Regions from separate parts of the Streptomyces sp. NPDC021020 genome, predicted to be linked through region 1. Evidence: riboswitches for the same ligand, from Rfam matches in the RefSeq annotation. Region 1 holds a riboswitch; the other holds the start of a gene.

What was found. Region 1 has a riboswitch for S-adenosylmethionine ahead of thrC (threonine synthase). Riboswitches for the same ligand answer to the same signal wherever they lie in the genome.
Region 2: another riboswitch for S-adenosylmethionine. It lies ahead of ACH4SL_RS26175 (aminotransferase class V-fold PLP-dependent enzyme); the one in region 1 lies ahead of thrC (threonine synthase).

Annotation. Positions count from the first base shown of each region.
Region 1 covers NZ_JBIRQQ010000001.1:649,219-660,251, reverse strand. Annotated here, with positions in the region: gene ACH4SL_RS02930 (ubiquitin-like small modifier protein 1) at 394-669, opposite strand; gene thrC (threonine synthase) at 666-1,985, opposite strand; SAM riboswitch class I at 1,979-2,105, opposite strand; gene ACH4SL_RS02920 (glucosyl-3-phosphoglycerate synthase) at 2,273-3,238, shown strand; gene ACH4SL_RS02915 (trehalose-6-phosphate synthase) at 3,454-4,863, shown strand; gene otsB (trehalose-phosphatase) at 4,889-5,734, opposite strand; gene ACH4SL_RS02905 (DUF3263 domain-containing protein) at 5,787-6,026, opposite strand; gene ACH4SL_RS02900 (extracellular solute-binding protein) at 6,034-7,326, opposite strand; gene ACH4SL_RS02895 (ROK family protein) at 7,599-8,531, shown strand; gene nagA (N-acetylglucosamine-6-phosphate deacetylase) at 8,531-9,724, shown strand; gene ACH4SL_RS02885 (PfkB family carbohydrate kinase) at 9,965-10,729, shown strand; gene ACH4SL_RS02880 (carbohydrate-binding protein) at 10,719-11,033, opposite strand, start outside.
Region 2 covers NZ_JBIRQQ010000009.1:19,973-31,005, reverse strand. Annotated here, with positions in the region: gene ACH4SL_RS26200 (NlpC/P60 family protein) at 1-708, opposite strand, end outside; gene ACH4SL_RS26195 (NYN domain-containing protein) at 998-2,446, opposite strand; gene ACH4SL_RS26190 (hypothetical protein) at 2,587-2,886, opposite strand; gene ACH4SL_RS26185 (rhomboid family intramembrane serine protease) at 3,004-3,783, shown strand; gene ACH4SL_RS26180 (Lrp/AsnC family transcriptional regulator) at 3,780-4,061, shown strand; gene ACH4SL_RS26175 (aminotransferase class V-fold PLP-dependent enzyme) at 4,075-5,478, opposite strand; SAM riboswitch class IV at 5,679-5,795, opposite strand; gene trpD (anthranilate phosphoribosyltransferase) at 5,876-6,940, opposite strand; gene ACH4SL_RS26165 (cytochrome bc complex cytochrome b subunit) at 7,171-8,814, opposite strand; gene ACH4SL_RS26160 (Rieske 2Fe-2S domain-containing protein) at 8,811-9,878, opposite strand; gene ACH4SL_RS26155 (c-type cytochrome) at 9,875-10,684, opposite strand; gene ACH4SL_RS26150 (heme-copper oxidase subunit III) at 10,765-11,033, opposite strand, start outside.

The DNA.
Region 1 (11,033 bases):
CGCGGGCCCGGGTCAGACCTCACCCCCCGTCGGGAGGTGTGCGCCGGAACGCGTCGACCGCGGCTGAATGTATCTGCACGGATGCCGTCCGCAACAGGTCAATTGGACGAGAATTCTTGGCGCGACGCATCCGAAATACCCCAGGAAGAAACGATAATGTGGGGCAATCCAGACGGGATACTACGGACATAGCGCACTTATCGCTTGTGAATTTGCCGATAAATCGGCGCTACGACTTCGGTCCGGACATGAGGGCGCCCCACCCGGGGCGAAAGCAGTTCCCGGATGGGGCGGGGTTTAAACGTCGAAGCTTCTGCGTATTCTCGTCAGTTCCGTGACGCTACCGGATCAAGCTCTCGCTCACGCTCGGTATCCGGCGCCGGGTATCCGGTATCAGCCGCCGGCGACCGCGGGAATGATCGACACGCTGGCGCCGTCCGGCACCGCCGTGGCGAGTCCGTCGGAAAACCGTACATCGTCGTCGTTGACATAGACGTTCACGAAACGCCGGAGCTTTCCGGTGTCGTCGAGAACCCGCGCGGAAATACCCGCATGATTCTTTTCCAGCGACTCGATGACCTCGCCGAGCGTCGCGCCCTCGGCGGGCACCTCGGCCTGGCCCCCGGTGTACGTGCGGAGGATCGTGGGGATGCGGACGGAAGCACTCATGCGAGTCCAGCCTCTCGGAAGGCGGCAAGGGAGGGGGCGATGGTCGCGGTCGGCCCGGTGGTCGGGGAGACGGCGTCCAGGGTCTTCAGGCCGTCGCCGGTGTTCAGCACGACGGTCTCGGCGGCCGGGTCGAGCTGCCCGGTCTCGATCAGCTTCTTCAGCACGCCGACGGTCACGCCGCCCGCCGTCTCGGCGAAGATGCCCTCGGTGCGGGAGAGCAGCTTGATGGCGTCCACGATCTGCTCGTCGTCGACGTCCTCGATCGCGCCGCCGGTGCGGCGCGCGATGTCCAGGACGTACGGGCCGTCCGCCGGGTTGCCGATGGCCAGCGACTTGGCGATGGTGTCGGGCTTGACCGGGCGCACCACGTCGTGGCCGGCCTTGAAGGCCGCCGAGACCGGCGAGCAGCCCTCGGCCTGGGCGCCGAAGATCTTGTACGGCTTGTCCTCGACCAGGCCGAGCGCGATCAGCTCCTTGAGACCCTTGTCGATCTTGGTGAGCTGCGAGCCCGAGGCGATCGGGATGACCAGGTTGTCCGGCAGCCGCCAGCCGAGCTGCTCGGCGATCTCGTACGCCAGCGTCTTGGAGCCCTCGCCGTAGTACGGGCGCAGGTTGACGTTGACGAAGCCCCAGCCCTCGCCGGCCGGGTCGCCGATCAGCTCCGAGCAGAAGCGGTTCACGTCGTCGTACGTGCCCTTGATCGCGACCAGGTCGCCGCCGTAGACCGCGGCCATCACGACCTTGCCCTGCTCCAGGTCGTCCGGGATGAAGACGCAGGAGCGGAAGCCGGCCCGCGCGGCGGCCGCGCCGACCGCGCCCGCCAGGTTGCCGGTGGAGGAGCAGGACAGCGTCGTCAGGCCGAAGGTGCGGGCCGCCTCCAGGGCGATCGCGACGACCCGGTCCTTGAACGAGTGCGTCGGGTTGCCGGAGTCGTCCTTGACGTACAGGCCGCCGGTGACGCCCAGCTCGCGGGCCAGGTTGTCGGCCTTGACGAGCTTGGTCCAGCCGGGGTTCAGGTTCTGCTTGGCGGTCACGTCCGCGGGGACGGGCAGCAGCGGGGCGTAGCGCCAGATGTTCGCGGGACCGGCCTCGATCTGCTTGCGCAGCCGCTCCGGGTCGCCGGCCGGCAGGTCGTAGGCCACTTCCAGCGGCCCGAAACACTCCAGGCACGCGAAGACCGGGGTCAGCGGGTAGCGGGTGCCGCACTCACGGCAGGACAGCGCGACGGCGGGGCCGAAAGCGGCGTCCTGCGAGGCGTCCTGGGGGGTGGTGGCGATGTTCTGCACAGCCATGGTGGCGAGGCCCTTTCTCCTCATCTTCCCCACGGCGAAGGTCGCCGCGAGCCGGAATTGGCACCGTCCCCACCTGACCTCGCGGTCGGCGGGATGGTTGCCGGGGCTTCAACGGGCCGTTCCCTCTGCCCCTCTGGATGAGCGGTATGGCACCGGACGGCTGAGCCGGTCCGGGCGTTTGTTCCGCCGGCCGACCCCGGCATGCGGGGCGGGCGGGCGTTGTTCAAGACTGTAACCGACACCGGTCACCGGTGAGATAGCCGTCCGTACCGCGAGATGCGTCACACACGGGACACACGGGAGCGCTGAACGTGCTGGAAGAGGTCGAGCGCTGGCTCGCCACACGGTCCTGGTCCGCCGGCGAGCGGCCGCTCGACCTGCTGCTCGCCGCCAAGCGGGCGGCGGGCCCGGCCGGGACCGTGAGCGTCGTGCTGCCCGCGCGGGACGAGGAGGCCACGGTGGGCGCGATCGTCGCGGCCGTCCGCCGCGACCTCATGGCGCCGGGCGCCGCGCTCGTGGACGAGCTGGTCGTCGTCGACTCCGGCTCCCGCGACCGTACGGCCGAGGTCGCGGCGGCGGCCGGAGCCACGGTCATCGCCCGCGACGACATCCTGCCGCGGCTGCCGGCCCTCCCCGGCAAGGGCGAGGTGCTGTGGCGCTCACTGCTCGTGACCAGCGGCGAGATCGTGTGCTTCGTCGACGCGGATCTGCGGGAGTTCGACTCCCGCTTCGTCAGCGGCATCGTCGGCCCCCTCCTCACCGAGCCCGGCGTCCAGCTCGTCAAGGCGATGTACGACCGCCCGCTGGAGACCGGCGGCACGGTCGTCCCCGCGGGCGGCGGCCGCGTCACCGAACTCGTCGCCCGCCCGCTGCTCAACCTGCACTGGCCGCGCCTGGCGGGCTTCGTCCAGCCGCTGGGCGGCGAGTACGCGGCGCGGCGCTCGCTGCTGGAACGGCTCCCCTTCCCCGTGGGCTACGGGGTCGAGCTGGGCATGCTCGTGGACGCGCTCGCCCTGGTGGGGCTGGACGCGCTCGGCCAGGTGGACGTGGGCGTCCGGCACCACCGCCACCAGGACGAGGCGGCGCTGGGCCGGATGGCCGCGGCGATCTACCGCACGGCGCACATGCGGCTGGCCCGCGGCCATCTCGTGCGGCCGCGCCTCACGCAGTACGACCGCGCGGCGTCGGGCTTCGTCCCCTCGACCCACCCGGTCGACACGGAGGAACGCCCTCCGATGCTCGCCGTCCCGGAATACCTGCGCCACCGCGCCGCGTAGACCTCCCTTCTGCGAAGGGGGGCACGCCAGGGGCGCGGGGAACTGCGCGAGCAACCACCCACCGGCCGGTGGTCCGGCACGGACCGAACTGCCCCTTTCGGACGGTGACAACCCGCGCCCCGGTGGGGGCTGAGCGCGCCGTTCCCCGCGCCCCTGACGGGGCGCACCCCGGTGCGTATGTTTGGCGCCCAAGGCGATTGGCAAGGCTCGGGGACGTGGAAGGACTCGCACGTGTGCTCGTCGCGTCGAACCGCGGCCCGATCTCGTACACCCTCGCCGGCGGCGAATTGCAGAGCCGGCGAGGTGGCGGCGGCGTCGTCTCCGGGCTGAGCGCGATCGAGTCGGACGGCGACTCGCTGTGGGTGTGCGCGGCGCTGGGTGAGGGCGACCGCGAAGCGGTCAGACGCGGGGTCGGCGAGCCGGGCTCGCGGATGCTCGCGATCGATCAGGACGTCTTCCACGCCGCGTACAACGACATCGCGAACTCCGTGCTGTGGTTCGTGCACCACATGCTCTACCAGACGCCGCTGGAGCCCGTCTTCGACGAGGAATTCCGCGGGCGGTGGGCGTCCTACGAGGCGTACAACGCGGCCTTCGCGGACGCGCTCGCGGAGTCGGCCGCGCCCGGGGCGGCGGTGCTGGTGCAGGACTACCACCTGGTGCTGGTCCCGGCGATGCTCCGGGAGCGGCGCCCCGACCTGCGGATCGGGCACTTCTCGCACACCCCGTGGGCGCCGCCGGACTACTTCCGGCTGCTGCCGGACGACATCGCGGCGGCGGTGCTGGAGGGCATACTCGGCGCGGACCGCGCGGCCTTCCTGACCCGGCGGTGGGCGGATTCGTTCGCGGCGTGCTGCGTGGACGTGCTGGGCGCGGAGCTGTCGGCGGACGGGCACGCGGTGACGCACCGCGGGCGGACGACCCGGCTGGGCGTGCACGGCCTGGGGGCCGACGCGGACTTCCTGCGCGAGCGCGCGGGGCGCGACGACGTGCTGGAGCGGATGGCGGCGCTGCGGGCCGAGACGGGCCCGGGGCGCAAGCTCGTGGTGCGGGTGGACCGCACGGAGCTGTCGAAGAACATCGTGCGCGGCCTGCTGGCCTACCGCAGGCTGCTCCAGGAGCGGCCGGGCTGGCGCAGCCGGGTGGTGCACGTCGCCTTCGCCTACCCCTCGCGGCAGGATCTCGCGGTCTACCGCGACTACACCGCGGAGGTCTCGCGGGTGGCGGCGGAGATCAACGAGGAGTTCGGGACGCCCAACTGGCAGCCGGTGCTGCTGAAGGTGGACGACGACTTCGCGCGCTCGCTCGCGGCGTACCGGCTGGCGGACGTGGCGCTGGTCAACCCCATCAGGGACGGAATGAACCTGGTGGCCAAGGAGATGCCGGTGGTCTCCGACAACGGCGTCGCGCTGGTCCTCTCGCGTGAGGCGGGCGCCTGCGCGGAGCTGGGCGAGGACGCGATCGTGGTCAACCCGTACGACGTGAGCCAGACCGCGGAGGCGCTCAACACCGCCCTGACGCTGCCGGACGCCGAGCGCGCCGACCGGACGAAGCGGCTGGCGGCCGCGGCGACCGCGCTGCCGCCGACCCGGTGGTTCCTCGACCAGCTCGCGGCGCTGGAGTAGCCGCCGCGAGCCGGGCCGGTGCGCGCTACGCGCCGAGGGCGTCGGCGAGGGAGTCGAGGAGGGCGACGACGCCCTCGGGGCCGGGGACGACCAGGTCGGCCTGGCCCGTCAGCTCCTCCGGGGCCTCCGTGCCGCCCGCGGCGGCGACCAGCAGGCCGGGCAGGCCCTGCTTGCGCAGTTCGCGTACGGCGGCGTAGGCGGCGAGGTCGCCGAGGTCGTCGCCGCCGTAGAGGACGCTGCCGGCGTCCACCTCGCGCAGGTACGCGGCGAGCGCGACGCCCTTGTCCATGCCCGGCGGGCGCAGCTCCAGGACGTAGCGGCCCGGCTCCACGACCAGGTCGTGGGTGGCGGCCAGCTCGGTCAGGGGGGCGCGCAGCGCCTCGAACGCGGCGTCCGGGTCCTGCGCGCGGCGGGTGTGGACGGCGACCGCGCGGCCGCCCTTGTCCTCGATCCAGGTGCCCGGCCAGGCGCCGTTGCGGTCCAGGAAGCCGGGCAGCTCCGCGCGGACCGCGGTCACCCCGGGGTGGGCGCCCGCGCTGTGCACCGCGGAGCTGTGCGCGTCCCAGCGCTCGGCCCCGTAGTGGCCCAGCACCACCAGGTGCTCCAGTGCGGGGACGCCCGCGAAGCCGCCGTACCGTACGGCGACGCCCGCGGGGCGGCCCGTCACGACCGCCACGGCGGCGACGTGCGGGGCGAGCCGGGCCAGCGCCGGGACCGCTCCCGGATGCGCTCTGGCCTGCTCGGGGTCGGGGACGATGGGGGCGAGGGTGCCGTCGAAGTCCAGCGCGACGACCGCGCGGTGCGGTTGCGCGAGAAGGGCGGCGAGGGCTTCTTGGCCCTCACCCGTTCCGGGCGTCGGAATCTCGGCCATGGGCCTAACCTACCCGCGGGGCGCTGCTCCCCGCCCGGCCCCCGGAAAACCCTCAGCGCCTTGCGCGGCGCTCGGCTCTCGCGTCGCGCAGGCGGCGGACGGTCGCCGGGGCGTACGCCGCGGCGCGGGGGTCGTCGAGGAGGGCGTTGAGACGCTGGAGGTACAGCGTCGGCGACAGCCCGAGGCGTTCGCGGACCGCGCGGTCCCGGGCGCCGGGGCCGGGCCAGGAGCGGGACGCGAGGTCCAGCACCGCCCGGTCCCGCGCCGGCAGCTCGTCCGCGTGCTCACCCATGAGGGGGCTACTTCCCGCCCTGCGAGGACGCGAACCGCTGGAGCGCCCCCAGTACCTGCCAGGGATCGGCCACCACGGCCTGGCCGACGCTCTTCTTGATCTCGTCGGAGACCGCGCCCCAGGAGGTCTTGTTCATGGGGTAGAAGACGGCCGTCGGCAGCACGTCGATGAACTGCTTCATGTCCGCCTCCTTCGGGTCGTCCGCCATCGCCTGCGAGACGGAGGTGGTCACCGGCAGGAAGCCGTACTCGTCGAGGAACTTGCGCGAGTTCGCGGGCTGGTAGACGTACTGGAGGAAGGCCGCGTCGGCCTTGAGGTGGGAGTCGCCCTTCTTCTTGAACGCCATCATCCAGTCGGCGACGCCGAGCGTGTCGCGCGCGGGGGCGTCCAGGCCGGGCAGGGCGGCGAGGCCGACGTCGATGTGCGCGGCCTTGGCCTGCGCGAGCAGCGTGGGGTGGCCGTTGAGCATGCCGACGTCACCGGCGAGGAAACCGGCGAAGACGTCGCGGCGGTTGGTCTTGGCGGGGTTGCCCGGGCCGGTGAGTCCCTTGCTGACGAGGTTCTCCTTCAGCCAGCGGAAGGCCGTGACGTTGCCGGAGTAGTCGAGCTGGTAGGTGCCGGCGCTGCTGGTGTAGCCGCCGGCGTCGCCGAGCATCCACATGAGGGCCTCGGCCTGCGCCTCCTCGGTGCCGAGCGGCAGCCCGTACGGCACCTTGACGCCCTCGGCCTTGAGCTTGCGGGCGTCCTTGGCGACGTCGTCCCAGGTCGTGGGCGCCTTCTTGATACCGGCCTGCTTGAAGAGGGTCTTGTTGTAGAAGAACAGCCGCGAACTGGACACCCAGGGCAGCCCGTACTGCACACGGTTGACGGAGCCGATGCTCGCCAGCGAGGGGATGAAGTCGGCCTGCTGGCTGATGGTGAAGAGGTTGTCGGCGCTGTACAGCTGGTCCTTGGCGGCGTAGCCGGCGTAGGAGCCGATCTGCGCGATGTCGGGGGCGTCACCGGACTTGACCATCGTGTCGACCTTGTCGTCGACGTGGTCCCAGTCGACGACCTGGACGTCGACCTTGATGTGCGGGTACTTCTTCTCGAAGCCGTCGACGATCGTCTTCCAGTAACCGGTCGAGCTGTTGCCCGTCTTGGGATCCCCGTAGTCGGCGGCGACCATGTGCAGCGTGGTGTCCTTGCTGAGCGGGGACTGCCCGCTGCACCCGCTCACCGCGGTCACGGTCAGGGCCGTGCTCAGACCGAGCGCCCCTATGCCGAGGAGCCGCCGCACCCTTCGCCGCTGGACGCGCATGCCGGTGTACCGCCTTCGATGAGGGATTTGTCTGCGGAAGCGCAGAGTCTTCCCCATAGATTCACCCAAGGTCTACACCACTTACGAAACTGTTTCGCAACCGGGGCCGTCCAGCAATCAACCCACCCCGCTGACCTGCGCGTACACCTACCCGTACGCACCCGGGGGCCTTTACCTCGGCGGTTCCGCCGCGGCACAGCCGGGCAGCCCGGCGGATCTTCCTCGACGAGTGGACTAGACCTTTTTGGGGGTTACCCGGGAGACTGTCCCCCGTGAGACATGTCATTGCCCTGGATGTCGGCGGCACCGGGATGAAAGCCGCCCTGGTCGCAGCGGACGGAACGCTGCTGCACGAGGACCGCAGGCCGACGGACCGGAAACGCGGACCGGACGCGGTCGTCGCGGCGATCCTGGACTTCGCCGCGGATCTGCGCGACCACGGACTGCGCGCGTACGGCGAGCCCGCGGCCGCCGCCGGGGTCGCCGTCCCCGGCATCGTCGACGACGTGCGCGGCATCGCCGCCTACGCCGCCAACCTCGGCTGGCGCGACGTCCCGCTGCGCGACCTGCTCTCCGCCCGCCTCGACGGCGTCCCCGTCGCGCTCGGCCACGACGTCCGCAGCGGCGGCCTCGCCGAGGGCCGCATCGGGGCCGGCCAGGGCACCGACCGCTTCCTCTTCCTCGCGCTGGGCACCGGCATCGCGGGCGCCATCGGCATCGACGGCCGGATCGAGGCGGGCGCCCACGGCTACGCCGGCGAGATCGGCCATGTCGTCGTACGCCCCGACGGCCCCGAGTGCGGCTGCGGACAGCGCGGCTGCATGGAGGCCATCGCCTCGGCCGGCGCCGTCTCCCGCGCCTGGGCCGCGGCCGGCGGCGGACCCGACGCGAACGCCGCGGACTGCGCCCGCGCCGTCGAGGCCGGCGACCCGCGCGCGATCGAGGTGTGGCGGAACGCGGTCGACGCGCTCGCCGCCGGCCTCGTCACCGGCTTCACCCTGCTCGACCCGCGGATGCTCATCATCGGCGGCGGCCTCGCCGAGGCCGGGGACACCCTCTTCGGCCCGCTGCGCAGCGCCGTCGAGTCCCGCATCACCTTCCAGAAACTCCCCCTCATCGTCCCCGCCGCCCTGGGGGACACCGCCGGATGCCTGGGCGCGGGCCTGCTCGCCTGGGATCTACTCTCCGTGGAGGTAACCGCCTGATGGCTCCCGTAACGACAACGCAGCGCTCGGTGCTGGCGGGTGCCCGTGTGGTCCTGCCCTCGGGTGTGGTGGACGGCGGCCGGATCACGATCGAGGGCACGCGGATCGCCTCCGCCGGCCCGGCGGACGCGGTGTCCGGGAACGGTTCCGGGCCCGCGCCCGACGCCGGCGCCGTCCTCGACCTGCCCGCGGACCACCTCGTCGTCCCCGGCTTCGTCGACATCCACAACCACGGCGGCGGCGGCGCGTCCTTCACCTCCGGCACCGCCGAGGAGGTCCTCACCGGGGTGCGCACGCACCGCGAGCACGGCACCACCACGCTCGTCGTGTCCACCGTGACCGAGTCCATGGACTTCCTCGTCCGGCGCTCCGGGATGCTCTCCGAACTCGTCGAGCAGGGCGACATCGCCGGCATCCACTACGAGGGCCCCTTCATCAACCCCTGCCGCAAGGGCGCGCACGACGAGACGCTGCTGCGCGACCCCGACCCCGCCGAGGTCCGCAAGCTCGTGGACGCCGCGCGCGGCACCGCGAAGATGTTCACGCTCGCATCCGAACTACCCGGCGGCATCGACTCCGTGCGCCTGCTCGCCGAACTCGGCGTCATCGCCGCGATCGGCCACACCGACGCGACGTACGAGCAGACCGTCGAGGCCATCGACGCGGGCGCCACCGTCGCGACCCACCTCTTCAACGCGATGCCCCCGCTGGCCCACCGCGCCCCCGGCCCCATCGCGGCGCTGCTGGAGGACGAGCGCGTCACCGTCGAGCTCATCAACGACGGCACCCACCTGCACCCCGCCGTCCTCGAACTCGCCTTCGGCTCCGCCGGGGCGGGCCGCGTCGCCTTCATCACCGACGCGATGGACGCCGCCGGCTTCGGCGACGGGACGTACGACCTCGGCCCGCTCAAGGTCGAGGTCCGCGAGGGGGTCGCGCGGCTCGCCGAGGGCGGCTCGATCGCCGGTTCGACGCTCACGCTCGACACGGCGTTCAAGCGGGCCGTCACGCTCGACGGGCTCTCCCTCACCGACACGGTGGCCGCGATCTCGACGAATCCGGCCCGCCTGATCGGCCTCGGCGACCGCGTCGGCACGCTGGAGGCCGGCAAGGACGCGGATCTTGTCGTCCTCGACGCGGATTACGCGGTGGCGGGCGTGATGCGACGCGGCGAGTGGATCACCCGCCCCTGAACTCATGAGTCCGCGCTTGCCGCGCCGGGCTCGCCAGGGGCGCGGGGAACTGCGCGAGCAACCACCCACCGGCCGGTGGTCCGGTACGGACCGAACTGCCCCTTCGGGCCGGTGACGACGTGCACCACGGTGGTGGGTTGCTCGCGCAGTTCCCCGCGCCCCTAAAAACGCTCGCCGCCCCGCGCAGCGTGAGCTCACCCCGGGGTGGGCCGGGAAGGCCATGTGCGGGATTATCGACGGGTGATCGTCGTCACGACGGAAGCCGCCCCCGCCCCGCCCGGCAAGGGCATACGCGTGGCCCGCGCGCTGAGTGCGCTCGGGCACGACGTCACGCTCACCGGCTTCGCCCCTGCCCCGGCGGAGCCGACCGTCACGGATGCCGTGGTGGGGAGCCCCGCGGAGGCCGTGACTCGGTGGGGGCGGCTGCTCGCCGTCTACCGCGGGCTGCTGGCCCGCGGGGCGGAGGCGGTCGCGCTGTGCGGGGGCCTGCCCCCGGGCGTACCGGTCGGCGGGTACGCGGAGCTGATACGCGAGGCCCGCGCGGCAGGCGTCTATGTCGTCCTCGACGCGTACGGGCCCGCGCTGCGCCGCGGCCTGGGCGCCCGGCCCGACCTCGTCGTGCAGGACGCGGCCGGACTCGCGGGCCTGACCGGCTTCGCCGAGCCCGTACGGGCGGCGCGGGACGCGTGGCAGCGCGGGGCGCGGGCGGTCGCCGCGTCGCTGGGCCCGGGCGGCGCCGGGATGCTGGTGCTCGCCGAGGAGGGCGGCTGGCGGGCCGCACCGCCCCCGGGGCACGGGCCCGGGGCCCGCGCGGGCGCCGCGGACCGCGCGCTCGCCGGGCTGCTGTCGGGCGCGGCGGCGGGCCTGCCCTGGCCGGAGCGGCTGGCCCGCGCGGTCGCGCTGGCGGAGGCGCCCGGCCCCGACCCGGCCGCCGGGGGCTACGACCCGGCCGCGTACGGCGAGCTGCTGCCGCGCGTCGAGGTCGTGCCCCTCGCTACTTCTTGACCTGGCCCTGCTTGAGCCACAGCTGGTCGAGGTTGACGCCGCCGGTGTCGGTGGGCTGGTAGGAGAGCTGGAGCGTGTTCTCGCCCTCCTTGAGGGCGACATAGGCGTAGGTGGTGTTGTCCCACGCCTTGTCCCACGCGGTGTAGTTGCCGTAGTTGCGGAGCTTGACGGGCGTGGCGCGCATCTTGCCGTCGACGGTGAGCGAGAGCGTCGCGTCCGGGCCCGCGTTGCCGTAGTTGATGAAGAAGGTGTACGTGTCGTCCGCCGGGACGGTCACCTTCCACGTCACGCTGGCGCCGGCCTC
Region 2 (11,033 bases), on a different contig from region 1:
GGCGCTGGAGGCGTACTTGCTGGCGGACGTGCCGCCGAGCGGGGCGCGGCCGGTGTCGCGGTTGGCGCGGGCCTGGTCGTCGGATATCTGCTGGCGCTGCGCGGCGGTGAGCCCGTTGAGGATGGACTGGGCCTGCGCGAGCTTGTCCTTGGCCTCGGTCTTGCGCTTGGCCAGCTCGGTCTTGGTGGACTCCAGCTCGGCGAGTTTCGCCGTGGCCTGCGCGCGCTCCTGGTCCAGGGTCCGCTTGGCGTCCTGGAGCTGCTGGAGGGCGCTGGTCTGGATCGAGCTGACCTGGTCCAGGGCGGAGGCCTGTTCGAGGTAGCTGTCCGGGTTGGACGAGAGGAAGAGCTGCAGCGACGGGTCGATGCCGCCGGTGCGGTACTGCGAGGCCGCGATCACGCCGAGGCCGTCGCGCAGCGTGTTGAGGTGCTGCTGCTGCCGGGCCACCTGGTCCTGGAGCGAACCGGCCTCGCCCTGGAGCGACTTGAGCTTCTCGTTCGCCGCGTCGTACTTCTCGGTGGCCTGCTCCGCCTGCGTGTAGAGCGCGTCCACCTGGGCCTTGGCGTCCTTGACCGAGGTGGGCTTGCTGGGCTTGGCGGGGGCGGCGTTGGCAGCCTGGGCGGACAGCGCCACGGCCGCCGCGGCGGTCGCGGTCAGCACGGTCACACGCGTGCGGCTTGCCGGCTTGGGTCGACGGTGGGACGCCACGAAGGCGAGCTCCTTCTTCCTTCAGCCGCCTACCGGTTGACGACTGGCGGGCGGCCTCCGAGCGCCATCCGGATTGGATGATCGACTGCGCGGAGGTACGAGGCCTGACCCTAGTGACCTTTCCGTGATCGGTTCAAATCCCGGAAGGCAAAATCTCGACCGGTTCAAGTTTTCTTTACATGCTTTCCACGCAGCGTGATGACCGATTGACACACCGTACGCACTAGTGCGCTGGTGAACACCCGCACGCGCGTACGGGACGGCGAACGGACCTGCGCGGGCTCCGGGTTCAGACCCGGGCGAGGCGGCGCAGCAGCAGCGTGGAGGCGACGGGCCGGGCCCCCGCCTTGGCGACGCCGTCGGCGATCTCCCGGTCGGCGGAGACGACGACGATCTGCCGCCCGGGCGGTTCGGCCCGCACCAGCCGCCGGATCAGCTCGTCCGCGGTCTCCCCGGCCTTGCTGAACAGCACCCGCACCCCGCGCGGTGGCGCGAGCAGCACCGGCATGTCGAGGTCGGCGCCGTCGAAGACGCACGTCACCTCGGCGCCGCTCTGCGCGGCGAGCGCCGCGAGGCCGCCGAGCAGCCGGAGCCGCTGCTTCTCCAGCGGCAGCGCGGGATAGCCGGTCTTCGTCACGTTGTAGCCGTCGACCACCAGGTGCGCCTGCGGCAGCGCCAGCAACTGGTCGAGCAGCGCCGGGTCGTTGGCCGACAGCGCCCGGGTGGCGATGTCCCGCGCGCTGAACGTCCCCGGCGCGACCGCGTCCACGGTGTCCGCGGGCAGCACGCCCATCGTGTCCCGCGGCGGCAGGGCCAGTTCGCGGCGCAGCCCGGACGCCGCGTCCAGCACGGTGTCGAGCAGCAGCCGCAGCCGTACGTCCTCCACGCTGCGCCCCTCGCGCGCGGCCCGGCGGCCGGCCTCGACCGCCGCCTCGGCCTCCGCGAGCCGGGTGCGCAGCCGGCGGGCCTCGCTGTCGGCGACGGCCCGCTCCTGCGCGGCCGCCGCGCGCAGCTCGTCGACCTCCGTCCGCAGCCGGCGCTGCGCGGCCTCCGCGCGCTTGACGTCGCTGAGGGCGCTGCGCAGCTTGCGGTGCAGCGCGTCGCCCTCCTTGCGCACGGACTCCAGCTCGGCCCTCGCGCGCGCGGCCTCGGCCCTGCCGTGCTCGTGCAGCGCCTCGACCTCGGTGCGCAGCGCGGCCAGCTCCCGCAGCGCCTCCTCGTCGGCCCGCTCGGCGTCCGCCCGCTGGGCCTCCTCCCCCGCGGTGGCCACCAGCTTCGCCCAGCCCGCCGGGCGCAGCAGATACGCGGCGGCCGCGACGTCCAGCGGGTCGGCGGCGGGCGGCGGGGTGCCGTCCTCCAGCGCCCCCGCGAGTTCGGCCTGCGACTCGCGCAGCCGCCCGGCGACCCGCTGCCGGAAGGCCGGGTCGTGCTCCAGGGCGGCGGCCAGCGCCGTACCGGCGTACTTCACCCGGCGGCTGGGCGTGAAGCGGGCGTAGGGGCGGAGCGAGACGGGAAGCTCCTGGTAGGTGAAGCCGCCGAAGGCGTCGGCGGCGATGGCCACCACCCGGTGGCGTACGCCTTCGGGCAGCGGCCGGTCGAGCGCGGGCTCGTCGGGGGCGGGCTCGTCCGGCGCGGACGTGTCGGAGCCGCCGGGCCCGCCGGAGGGCCCGGGTGCGTCCGCCGGGTCACCGGCTCCGGAGCCGGACGTCCCGGCGGCCGGCGACTCGGCAGGCTCCACCGCGGCCCCGTCCGTCCCGGGGCGCGGAAAACCGCCGCTTCCGTCCACCAGTCACTCCCGTCCGAATCTGCCGACGACCCTCGGCGTCCTCCCGGCCCCCTTCGATGACAACGCCTGCTTCTATTGTCCCCGCCCGGACGTCAACCAGACGCGGAACCGCTCCCGGCGGCACTTTGCGCACTGCTGTTCCCGTCGTCACCGTCCGCGGCCCCGCCCGGCCGGTCGACCAGCTCGATCCGGTCCACCGCGTTGCACCAGCGGCAGCGCACCGACTCCACGGTCTCGGCCAGCACCTCGGTCTCCTCCACGGACGGCTCGCCCGCCAGGTCGAGGTGCACGTACTCCACGACCCGCGAGGAGCGGGTGACGTCGAAACGCGTCAGGTTTCCGCACAGCGTGCAGCGCCACCGCGTGGTCGCGGTCGGCAGGGGAACCGGCATGGCTGGTACCTCTTCCTGTCGGGAGCGTGCGTCCCGGTCACCCTACGGCCTTTCGTGTACGGCGCGCTGCGGCGAGGCGGCCTATGTCCGTTACGACCGCTGCGTCATGATCGGTCCATGGTCATCCCGGTGTACGACAAGAACCCGGTCCGCCGTACGCCGGTCGTCACGTACGGGCTGATCGCCCTGTGCACCGCGGTCTTCCTGCTCGGCCCGCTCTCCGGCTTCCTCCCCGTCTACGGGACGGGGCACACCCTCGCGTGCCGGCAGGCGCTGTACTTCGACCGCTGGGGCGTCGTCCCCGCCGAGCTCTTCCACGCCCGGCCCACCGCGGCCGCCCTCGGCCTGCCCGCGGACTGCGGCGCCGCCGACCCGTACCCGCGGTCGCCGTTCCTGTCCGTGCTCACGTCGATGTTCCTGCACGGCAGCTGGCTGCATCTGATCGGCAACATGCTCTTCCTCTACGTCTTCGGCGACAACGTCGAGAACCGCATGGGCCGGGTGCGCTTCGCCCTCTTCTACCTCGCCGCCGGCTACCTCGCCACGTACGGCTTCGCGCTCGCCCACAGCGGCGACACCCAGAGCCTCGTCGGGGCGTCCGGCGCGATCTCCGGCGCCCTCGGGGCGTACCTCTACCTCTATCCGCGGGCCCGGGTCACCAGCCTCTTCCCCTTCCTCTTCTTCGTCCCGCTGCGCTTCCCCGCGTGGGTGGTGCTCGGCTTCTGGTTCGTCCTCCAGTGGTTCGCCGCGCAGTCCGCCGCCGCGGGCCCGGGCGTGGCCTACCTCGCCCACGTCGTGGGCTTCGCCTTCGGCTTCTGCTGGGCGTGGGCCTGCTACCGGCCCCGGTCTAAGCTGAGCGTCATCGCCGGGACGACCCAAGGAGACGCGCAGCCGTGATCACCGCGATCGTGCTCATCAAGACCACCGTGGACAGGATCCCCGAGATCGCCGAGTCGATCGCCGCGCTCGACAACGTCAGCGAGGTCTACTCGGTGACCGGCACGTACGACCTCGTCGCCCTCGTCCGGGTGGGCAAGCACGACGAGCTGGCCGACATCATCCCCGGCCGCATCAGCAAGATCCCCGGCGTCGAGGCGACGGACACGCACGTGGCCTTCCGTACGTACTCCCAGCACGACCTGGAGGCCGCGTTCGCCATCGGCCTCGACTCCTAGGGCCGGTCCGCCGCTACGCGGCCGGGGTCCCCGGGGCGACCGGGACACAGCGGCCGGACTCCGTGGCGTAGGTCCACGCGGCGCCCTCGCGGACGAGGGTGGTCAGCGCGGACACGAAGCGCTCGATGTCCTCGACGGGCGTACCGGCGCCGAAGCTCACCCGCACCGCGTTGCCGTTGAACCCCGCCGCCGGGTCCGGGGATCCGCACGACCCGAGGTCCTCGGTGTCGGTGCCGAGGAGCCGGCGGACGAGCGGGTGGGCGCAGAAGAGCCCGTCGCGCACGCCGATCCCGTACTCCGCGGAGAGCGCGGCCGCGAGGTGCGAGCTGTTCCAGCCGCGGACGACGAAGCTGAGCACGCCCACCCGGGCGGAGTCCTCGCCGAACAGCGACAGGACCCGGACCTGGGGAATCGCGGCGAGGCCGTCCCGCAGCACCTTCAGCAGCTGCTGCTCACGCGCTTCGAGCCGGTCGAAGCCCGCCTCGGTGAGGGTGCGGCAGGCGGAGGCGATCGCGTAGGCGCCGATGACGTTGGGCGATCCCGCCTCGTGCCGGGCGACGGTGGTGTGCCACTCGGTCTCGACCTGCCCGTCCGCCCGCCGGACGACGGTACGGGTGGCGCCGCCGCCCGCGAGGTAGGGCTCGGCCTCGCGCAGCCAGTCGGCGCGGCCGGCGAGGACGCCGGAGCCGAAGGGCGCGTAGAGCTTGTGGCCGGAGAAGGCGACCCAGTCGACGTCCAGCTCGGCGATGTCCACGGCCTGGTGCGGCACCAGCTGCGCGGCGTCCAGCACGATACGGGCGCCGTGCCGGTGCGCGGCGGCGGCCAGTTCACGCACCGGCCACAGCTCGCCGGTCACGTTGGAGGCGCCGGTGACGCACACCAGCTTGGGGCCCTTGGGCGCGCCGTGCAGGGCGACGTCGAGCGCGGCGACGGCCTCCTCGGGGGTGTGCGGGGCGGCGAGGCAGACGACCTCGGCGCCGGTGGCGCGCTGCCAGGGCAGCAGGGCCGCGTGGTGCTCGGTCTCGAAGACGAACACCCGGGTCCCGGCGGGCAGCGCGGCGGCCAGCAGGTTGAGCGAGTCGGTAGTGGAGCGGGTGAAGACCACCTGGTCGGCGGGGCGGCAGCCGAGGAATTCCGCGACCGTGGCGCGGCTCTGCTCGAAGAGGTCCGTGGACAGCTGGGAGAGGTAGCCCGCGCCGCGGTGCACGCTGCCGTAGTAGGGGGCGTACGCGGCCACGTCGTCCCACACCCGCTGGAGCGCGGGGGCGCTCGCGGCGTAGTCGAGGGCGGCGTAGGTGACGTCGTCGCCGGTCACGAGCGGGACGGTGACGTCCCGGCCGAGCACGGGCAGCGGCTCGCAACAGGCGGGGTCGGCGGAAACGGTGGTGGCGGCGGCGGACACGGTGGTTGCGGTCATGGCGGTCTCCTGGCACGAGAGCAGCGGACGGCGGCGCGCCCCGGCGGCAGGCGGCAGGCCTGCGCGGGCGACGGAAGCCGTCGGACGGCGTGGATGGCAGCGGACGAGGCGGTGGACCCGGTGCACTGGCGGCACCGCGGAAAGGCGGAACCGGGGGCCGAAAGGCCCTATCGCATTCGCTTGCGCATGAGAGAACTCCCCTGTCCGGCTTGCTGCGAGCCCTGCTGCTCACAGCCTGGTCATCACCCGGGGCACCCCGCCTCGGACGGAGGGTTGCCGGACAGCGAGCCGGGGCCTTTGCGCTGTCACTCGTGACCTGAGAGGGATTCTGCCACAGCCGCGCGTACGCGCAAGGCGCCGTCCGCAGTGCGGACGGCGCCTTGGCGAAGGAGCGGGGTCAGGCGTTGCTGGCCGCGGCCCAGCGTTCGAGCACCGCGGCGGCCGCGCCGGAGTCCAGCGACTGCGCGGCCCGCTCGACACCGGCGGCGAGCTGCTCCTCCAGCGTGCCCGTACCGGGCTCCAGGGCGACGAGCGCGGCCGCGGAGTTGAGCAGCACCGCCTCGCGGACCGGGCCGGTCTCGCCGGCCAGGACGCGCCGGGCGACGTCCGCGTTGTGCGCCGGGGAGCCGCCGCGCAGCGCCTCGACGGGCACCAGGGCGATGCCGATGTCGCGGGGGTCGAAGGACTGCTGGGTGACCTTGCCGTCGCGGACCCACCACACCTGGGAGGTGTCGGTGGTGGTGAGCTCGTCCAGGCCGTCGTCGCCGCGGAAGACCAGCGCGGACGAGCCGCGTTCGGCCAGCACCCCGGCCATGATCGGCGCGACCCGGGCGTTCGCGACGCCGGTGGCCTGCGCCCGCACCCTGGCCGGGTTGGTGAGCGGGCCCAGGAAGTTGAAGGTCGTGGCGACGCCCAACTCGCCGCGCGCGGTGGCCACATGGCGCAGCGCGGGGTGGAACTTGACGGCGAAGCAGAAGGTGATGCCCGCCTCCTCGGCGACCTCCACGACCCGGTGCGGCGGCAGGTCCAGATTCACCCCGAGGTGGCTCAGCACATCGCTGGCGCCGCTCGCGGAGGACGCGGCGCGGTTGCCGTGCTTGACGACCTTCGCGCCGGTGCCGGCGACCGTTATGGCCGACATGGTGGAGATGTTGACCGTCTTGGCGCGGTCGCCGCCGGTGCCGACGATGTCGACCGTGGGGCCGGGCACCTCGATGGTGTTGGCGTGCGCGTACATCGCCCGCACCATGCCGGTGACCTCTTCGACCGTCTCCCCCTTGGCGCGCAGCGCGACCGCGAAGCCGGCGATCTGCACGTCGGTGGCGCTGCCGGTCATGATCTGGTCCATCGCCCACGCCGTGTCCTCGGCGTCCAGGTCCTGCCCCGAGATCAGCGCGGTCAGCACGTCCGGCCAGGACCCAAGCGTCCCGGTGCCGCCGCCTGCCGGGTTCACAACGCTCATGGTTACGCTCCTACCTCGCCCTCGGGCCGTGGGGGCCCACCCTATCGGCAGGCGGCACCACCCAGGCGGCGCTGGGGGTACCTCCCAGGCGAAGCTCTGGGGGAGGAACTGCGCGACAAGCCCACCACCGGCCGGTGGTCCGGCAACCGCCTGCACCACCCCTCCGGGACGGAAAAAGCCGGGCGGGCACCCGCAAGGGCACCCACCCGGCTCAGCGGACCGCAGGTCGGTCAGTGGTGACCGTGGCCGCTCGTGATCTCGTCGTACTCCTCGACCGTCGGCTTCGGGATCTGGCTGTGCTCGCCGTAGTAGCCGCGCGACAGCTTGGCCCGGAGCTTGGTGACGGGGCTGGTCTTGCGCTCGACACCGTTCTCGTCGACCGCGGGACCGATCTCCAGCGGCTGCGGCTGCTCGTGCGCGGTGAGCACGTGCAGCTCCTCCTGCGGGAGCGGCTCGTGGACCTCGATGAACTCGCCGTGCGGGAGCCGCTTGATGATGCCGGTCTCACGACCGTGCAGCACCTTCTCGCGGTCCCGGCGCTGGAGGCCGAGGCAGATCCGCTTGGTGACCCAGAAGGCGATCACCGGCAGGACGAAGAAGCCGATCCGCACCGTCCAGGTGATCGTCTCGATCGACAGGTGGAAGTGCGTGGCCCACAGGTCGTTGCCGCCACCGATGAGGAGCGTGAAGTACAGCGTCAGCCAGGCGACACCCAGACCCGTACGCACCGGACGGTTGCGCGGGCGGTCCAGCAGGTGGTGCTCGCGCTTGTCACCGGTGATCCAGGACTCGATGAACGGGTAGACGCCGATGGCCACCAGGACCAGCGGGAAGATTATCAACGGGATGAACACACCCAGGACAAGCGTGTGGCCCCATGCGTTGATCTCCCAGCCAGGCATCACCCGGATCAGGCCTTCGGGGAAGCCCATGTACCAGTCGGGTTGGGCGCCCGTCGACACTTGGTCCGGCCGGTACGGGCCGATCGCCCAGATCGGGTTGACCGTCGCGATGGCCGCGAGGGCCGCGATGACACCGAAGACCAGGAAGAAGAAGCCGCCCGCCTTGGCCGTGTAGATCGGGAGCAGCGGCATGCCGACGACGTTCTTCTCGGTCTTGCCCGCACCCGGGAACTGCGTGTGCTTGTGGTACACGACGAGGATCATGTGCGCGGTCACGAGGGCCGCCATGATGCCGGGGAACAGCAGGATGTGCACCGAGTAGAAGATCGGCACGAAGTTGTGGCCGGGGAACTCGCCGCCGAAGATGAACATCGACAGGTACGTTCCGATGACCGGCGTGGACAGGATCGCGCCGTCGACGAATCGGACACCGGTGCCGGACAGCAGGTCGTCGGGCAGCGAGTAGCCGGTGAAGCCCTCGAAGCAGCCGATGAACAGCAGCGTCCAGCCGAAGAGCCAGTTCAGCTCACGCGGCTTGCGGAACGCACCCGTGAAGAAGATGCGCATCATGTGCACGAGCATGCCCGCGAGGAAGATCAGAGCCGCCCAGTGGTGGATCTGACGGATCAGCAGACCGCCGCGCACCTCGAAGCTGATGTGCATGGTGGAGGCGTACGCCTCCGACATCCGCTGGCCCTGGAGCGGGGCGTACGGACCGTGGTAGATCGTCTCGGCCATGCTGGGGTGGAAGAACAGCGTCAGATACACACCCGTGAGGATGAGGATGATGAAGCTGTAGAGGCAGATCTCGCCCAGCATGAACGACCAGTGGTCGGGGAAGATCTTCCGGAGATTGGCTTTGCCGACCTTGTAGAGCCCAAGCCGCGCGTCCGTCCACTCCGCGACTTTCTGGCCTGCAGGTTTCGGGCCTCGGCGCGTGTTCGTCGAGGCGGTCTCAGTCGATGTACTCATCCGCGCTCCCAGAAGGCCGGACCGACGGGAACCTCGAAGTCGCCCATGGCGACCAGATTACCCTCACCGTTGACGCTGATACGCAGCTGGGGCAGCCGGTGCCCGGCCGGGCCGAAGAGCACGCGCGCACCGTCCGACAGGTCGAACGTCGACTGGTGGCACGGGCACAGCACGTGGTGCGTCTGCTGCTCGTAGAGGCTGACGGGGCAGCCGACGTGCGTGCAGATCTTCGAGAAGGCGACGATCCCCTCGTGGGACCAGTCGAGTTCCTTCTTGTCCTTGATGTCCTCCGGCTTGATCCGGACGACCATCAGGGCGGCCTTCGCGAGCTGCTCCTGGTAGTCCTCGTCGTCCTCGCTGAGGCCCTCGGGGTTGGCGAAGGTGAGCGAGCCGACGGCGATGTCCTCGGGGCGCAGCGGCTTGTCGGTGTTCGGGTTGATCAGCGCCTTGCCCTTGGCCCACGCGGTGTGGCGGAGCTTGTCCTCCGGCAGCGGGCCGAGGTCGCGCAGGATCACCACGGCCGACAGCGGGACGAGCGTGAGCGCGCCGAGCATGGTGTTGCGCACCAGCTTGCGGCGGCCGAAGCCGCTCTCCTGCACGCCCTGCTTCCACTGCTCTTCCATCACGGCGCGCAGCTCTTCGTCCGCGCCGGCGGAGTGCCGCTCGTCGGCCATCTCCTCGTCGGACATCAGGGTGCGGGCCCAGTGGACCGCGCCCGCGCCGAGTCCCAGCAGCGCGACGGCGAGCGTCAGGCCGAGGGAGAAGTTCAGCGCGCTGACGTGGCCGAACGGGAAGATGTAGACGTACTTGCCGACCGGGAAGATCACGAAGCACGCGATGAAGGCGATGGTGCCGATCATCGAGAGGGTGAACAGCCCGGCGACGACGCGCTCGGAGTGCTTCGCCGCCTTCTCGTCGATGTCCTGGCGGCGGTACTCGTGCTCGGGGTGCCCCGGGTCGCCGAACGGGTCGCGGTGGACTTCCGTCTCGGCACCGTGGTCGCCGCCGGTGGCCGGCAGGTGCTCGTGTGGCTCTGACACGTCGTTGGATCCGGTTTCGCTCATGACTTCTTGGCCTTAGTCGTCCGGGCCGCGATCCAGGCGGCGATGGCGATCAGCGTGCCGAGGCCGAAGACGTAGGCGAACAGACCCTCAGGCACCGGGCCGAAGCCGCCGAGCGTGAAGCCGCCCGGGTTCTTGGACTGTGCGGTGTCGACCTCGTTCAGGTACGCGATGATGTCCTGCTTCTGCTTCTGCGGCATCGTCGTGTCCGGGAAGGACGGCATGTTCTGCGGGCCGGTCTGCATGGCCTCGTAGATGTGCTTGGGCTCGACGCCCTTCAGCGTGGGGGCGTACTTGCCGTCGGTGAGGGCGCCGCCCTTGCCGACGAAGTTGTGGCACTGCGCGCAGTTGGTGCGGAACAGCTCGCCGCCCTTGGCGCTGTCACCGCCGGCCGGGTCGTACTGGTCCGCCGTCGGGGCCGCCGGGCCGGGGCCGAGCGAGGCGATGTACGCGGCCAGCTGGTCGATGTCCTTCTGGCTGTACTGCTTCGGCTTCTTCTGGACCTGCGGGCCGGGCTGCTGCGCGGGCATCCGGCCGCTGCCGACCTGGAAGTCCACCGCCGCCGAGCCGACGCCGACCAGGCTCGGACCGTCGGAGCTGCCCTGCCCGTGAGCGCCGTGGCAGCTCGCGCAGCCCACCGAGAACAGCTTCTGTCCCTCGGTGATCGCGATGGACTGGGAAGAGTCGTCGGCCTGCGCCTTGGGCGCCGGAGAGAGCGCGGCGTACAGCCCCCCGGTGGCCGCTAGCGCGAAGAGTAGGACGACGAGCGCCGCCAGCGGGTGGCGCCGTCGTGCGGAGAGCTTTTTCACGGATTACCCCGGTGTCAGGATCTCTTGTCTCGATGCTTCGGGTTGTGCCTGTCCGGCACCGTGCTGTGGTACGCGACCGACTACTTGATCAGGTAGATCGTGGCGAAGAGGCCGATCCAGACGACATCGACGAAGTGCCAGTAGTAGGAGACGACGATCGCAGCGGTGGCCTGCTGGTGCGTGAAGCGCTTGGCCGCGTACGTGCGGCCGAGCACCAGCAGGAAGGCGATCAGACCGCCCGTCACGTGCAGCCCGTGGAAGCCGGTGGTCAGGTAGAACACCGAGCCGTACGGGTCGGAGCTGAGGGAGATCCCGTCCTTCTTGACCAGGTTCGTGTACTCGAAGATCT